2 regions of the Mesorhizobium sp. M0518 genome follow, and region 1 is predicted to be linked to the other one. Evidence: riboswitches for the same ligand, from Rfam matches in the RefSeq annotation. Region 1 holds a riboswitch; the other holds the start of a gene.
The links. Region 1 has a riboswitch for thiamine pyrophosphate ahead of NKI66_RS17005 (YkoF family thiamine/hydroxymethylpyrimidine-binding protein). Riboswitches for the same ligand answer to the same signal wherever they lie in the genome.
Positions count from the first base shown of each region.

Region 2: linked by a shared signal. The riboswitch ahead of thiB (thiamine ABC transporter substrate binding subunit) and the one ahead of NKI66_RS17005 (YkoF family thiamine/hydroxymethylpyrimidine-binding protein) in region 1 are both predicted to bind thiamine pyrophosphate.

Region 1 is NZ_JAMYQY010000010.1:192,292-194,485, reverse strand. Features, by position in the region: gene NKI66_RS17010 (ABC transporter permease) at 1-136, opposite strand, end outside; gene NKI66_RS17005 (YkoF family thiamine/hydroxymethylpyrimidine-binding protein) at 232-840, opposite strand; TPP riboswitch at 831-944, opposite strand; gene NKI66_RS17000 (RodZ family helix-turn-helix domain-containing protein) at 1,140-1,460, shown strand; gene NKI66_RS16995 (formyltransferase family protein) at 1,505-2,194, opposite strand, start outside.
Region 2 is NZ_JAMYQY010000001.1:193,777-195,970, reverse strand. Features, by position in the region: gene NKI66_RS00975 (ABC-F family ATP-binding cassette domain-containing protein) at 1-172, opposite strand, end outside; gene NKI66_RS00970 (thiamine diphosphokinase) at 174-818, opposite strand; TPP riboswitch at 906-1,020, shown strand; gene thiB (thiamine ABC transporter substrate binding subunit) at 1,064-2,062, shown strand.

The DNA.
Region 1 (2,194 bases):
CCAGCGCCTGGCGATTGAGCAGCGCTTGCTCGAAAACGCGCGACGGCGCCGGCAGTATCGTCGGCCTGATGCCGGAATAGGTGGCATAAAGCTCCCACGCCACTAGGAGCAAACCGACCGAGATCATGGCCGGCATTGCCTTGACAAGAAGGCCCGCGATCGGGCGCGAAGCGAATGATGATGAGACCACGGGAGATAACCTTTGACGGCCGCGCGGAGGCGGCGGCAGCTTCAGACAGCCGACGGGCTGTTGGCCGAGACCGTGACGTCGAGGGTTACGTGGCCGGCGCCTGGTCCGAAGCGGCAGAAGGCCTCGTCCAGCGCCGAAAAGATCGCACCGGCATCACCGCGCAGTTTCGTGCAGAAATGCTTGGAACGCTCATAGACGCCGGACTGCTTGAGAAAATCGATGCAGCCGTAGATCTCGTCCATGTGGTCGTCGGTGCCCATCACATAGAGCGAGAACTGCGCCGCCGCCGGCTGGCCGGTGGCAGCAGCATTGCGCACCGCCGCGATGGCCGCATCCTTGCGCGGGCCGAGTGGCCCGACAGGCCCGCCAAGTGCATCGGAGCGGCAGATCGGATCATCCGGCTCGCCAGGGCACCCGCGCGAGATGGTGGCCGACAACACGCAATGTTTGCCGCTACGTGCCGCCGCCACGAAGAGGTCGCGCATGGCGGGAAACAGCACTTCGGGCGACCCGACCAGCAAGGTCGAGATGTCGTCGGTCTCGATCCTGAGCTTGTCGCGCCAGGGATCGAGCGCACCGAGCGCGCCAAGAATGACACCGACGAAATCGTCGGTCATGGGGTATAGGGAAATCTGTGCGCCTGAAAACATCGCCCGCCTCGCTCCGCTGGTATTACCCAGATCAGCTTCTAGGGTCTGTGGGCTTGCCGCCCCCGTCTCAGCCCCGACCGTACGGAGCACCCCTGTGGATGTGCGCCTTAAAGCATCATTCGAGTTCAAGGGAAAGCCGTTTTTTCAGAGCACTGCGCCAAAAGCATTGCGCCAGTCACGGTGCGCCTGAGCGGAATTTTGTCGGGAACCTTCGCCGCCGCGACCGGTTGTCCCCACAGTCGCAACGCGATCACTTTCGTAGAAAATAAGCGACGACTTCACAGAAATGGAGACAAACCATGTTCATGAAAATCCTCGCAGCTTCGGTTCTCACCATTGGTCTGGCCACGTCAGCCATGGCGCAAAGCGCCGGCAGCAACAACGCAAATGGAAGCGGCAGCGGCAAGTCGGTGACGGTTGAGCCGAACACGCCGGCTTCCCCGAATACGATCGAGCCGGACACTGTCGACCCGGGCACGACCAACAGCACGACTGGCACGGTAGGGGACATGAATTCGAACGCGGATCAGAATTGCCCGACCAACCCGCAAGGCGCGCAGCCGGACGCCGATGGTAACGCGACGGCGCCAACGGTAAACGATAATCATTGTGGCAAGTAACCACGTCGCAAACGGATGAAGCCGCTGGGCATCGCCCAGCGACTTCATCCGTTTTTCTGGTCCGCAGCACTCGCTTTGCCGAACAGCCGGATTTCTGGAGCGGGTCTCCCGGCGGGCGGGCGCGAAAATAGGTGTTTCGAATTGAGCAGCCGTTTGAGCACTCTACCGTAGGTAAAATACAGGACCCGACCGTTGGCGAGATCAAATTCCACTGTTCCCCACCGCCTGACCGGGGCCTTTCCTGTGCAGGGCCCCAGCCTTCTGATCTGGAATCCCAGCCTGACTTTGCGCGTTCCGATTTCAAGATAGATGCCTGGCAGAAGGCCAAGCACATGCCATAGCCGTACAACATGCTCGACCGACATGGCCGGCGAGATTATCAGGTGGCTGGGCTGAAGCCGCGCCCAGACGAAATCGCCTTTCGGTTGCGGCATTCCTGACAACAGCCCCCGGCAGTAGGTCGGCACCGCCTCGCTCACCAGAATCCGCATAGCGGTTGCCGTGCTGTCGACCAGGGCTTCTCTCGATGTCCAGTCAGCTTCGGAAAACGGCACCTGCCCGAGAATGTCACCCTCGTCAAAACCGGCGGACATCTTGTGGAGCGTGACGCCGCCATGAGCCGCATGCCGGCCGTCCACGGCCAAGCGCTGGATCGGGTGGGGCCCTCGATAGTCGGGGAGCAGCGCCGGGTGGAGGTTGACCCCGCCTTTGGAAAAATGGCCAAGAACCTCTTG
Region 2 (2,194 bases), on a different contig from region 1:
GCGGCTCGATCAGGCCAGCGGCGATCTTCAGCAGGGTCGACTTGCCCGACCCGTTGCGGCCGACCAGTGCGATCTTGTCGCCGGCCGAAGCCGTCAAGGCGGCGCCGTCGAGCAGCGGCGTGCCGCCGAAGGTCAGTTTTATCCCGTCGAGGTTGAGAAGAGGCGGGGCCATGTCAGCTTTCAGGTAAGGGATAGGGATGAGCGAGCAGCATCGCGCGGCCATGGTCCAGTGCGATTTCGAGGCGGCCCTTGACCTCGTTGGAAATGGTCAGCGACGAACCGAAGGCCACCTTGACGTGGTTCAGCGGCCATTTGGCGCCGGTGACGGTCAGGCCGGCGAGCTCGGAAAAGCCGAGCACCGAAAACAGCGTGCCATCGGCATAGTCGAAGCCGGCCGTTCCGCGCAGCAGGGGAATGCCTTCCTGCGCGCCGCTGGTCAGGAGTACATCAGTCCCGGCCTCGGCCAGCCGCAGGGCAAGCGCCAGATGCAGGAAAGCGTGGTCGGCGCGCTTGCCGCCGAAAGCACCTGCGAGCACCAGGTGGGTCGCGCCGCGCTCGAGTGCGGCGGCAATGGCCAGTTCGCCATCGGTCTGGTCCTTTTCCGCCGGGAAGGTCCGGCGCGGCACGGAAGCGAGATCGTCAGGCAGCTTGGCTGGCACGGAATCGAAATCGCCCACCCACAGTTCGGGCACGAGACCCAGCAGCCGCGCATGCCCGATGCCGGCGTCGGCGGCGATGACGCGGGACCCTTCGGCCTGGCGGTCGAGCCGTGGCGTGCGGATGAGATCGCCGCCAAGCAGGATGGTGAATGTGCTCATATCGTGTGGCCCTTACCAGCCCGGCACGGGAAACGGAAGGCGGCAAACTCCCACTTGCATGGGGGATCGGCCCGGCCTATGTGTCGAAACGCTCTAACGGGGTGCCGGACGCGATTTTCGCGGACCGGCTGAGAGGCAGTCTCGCCAACCCGCTGAACCTGATCCGGTTTGTACCGGCGGAGGGATTAGACGTTTCGGACAGTCCGACGCCTCAATTCCTTTCAATACGAACGAAGGAGGCGCCGATGCGCACGCTTTTATACGCTCTTGTTTCAGCAACGGTCGTGGCCTTGTCCGGGCCGGCCTTGGCCAAGGACAAGCTCACCGTCTACACCTATGATAGCTTCACCGCCGACTGGGGTCCGGGTCCCGTGGTGAAGAAGGAGTTCGAGGCCGAATGCGGCTGCGATGTCGAGTTCGTCTCGGTCGCCGACGGCGTCGCGCTGCTCAACCGCGTCAGATTGGAAGGCGCATCGACCAAGGCCGATATCGTGCTTGGCCTCGACACCAATCTCACCACCGATGCCAAGGCGTCAGGCTTGTTCGCGCCGCATGGCGGCGTAACTGATGTCAACGTGCCGGGTGGCTGGAGCGACGATACTTTTGTCCCCTTTGACTACGGATATTTCGCCGTCGTCTACGACACCGAGAAGCTGAAGAACCCGCCGAAAAGCCTGAAAGAGCTGGTCGAGGGCAGTGCCGATGACAAGATCGTCATCCAGGATCCGCGCACCTCCACGCCGGGCCTCGGTCTGCTTCTGTGGGTCAAGTCGGTCTATGGCGACAAGGCGCCAGAGGCCTGGGCCAAGCTCAAGGCGAAAGTGCTGACCGTGACGCCGGGCTGGAGCGAGGCCTATGGGCTGTTCACCAAGGGCGAGGCGCCGATGGTGCTGTCCTACACGACGTCGCCAGCCTACCACATGATCGCCGAGAAGACAGAGCGCTATCAGGCAGCGTCGTTCGAGGAGGGCGAGTATTTGCAGATAGAAGTCGCGGGTATCACCACGGCGGGGGCCAAGAACCCGCTGGCGGCCAAGTTCATCGCCTTCATGACCGGGCCGAAATTCCAGGATGCCATCCCCGAGACCAACTGGATGTTCCCGGCCGGCAAGACCGACAAGCCGCTCAATCCGGCCTTCGACAAACTGGTCAAGCCGACCAAGACCTTGCTGTTCAGCCCGCAAGAGGTCGCTGCCAACCGCAAGGCTTGGGTCGATGAATGGCTGGCGGTGATGAGCAAGTAGGCTTGCGAGTTCTTTTGATGTTCGCGCCACTCCACCCCCCTCTGGCCTGCCGGCAATCTCCCCCTCAAGGGGGGAGATTGGCAGCGTCGTTGCTGGTTATAGTCCGGCAACGTTGGAGACTAGCGGAAGCAT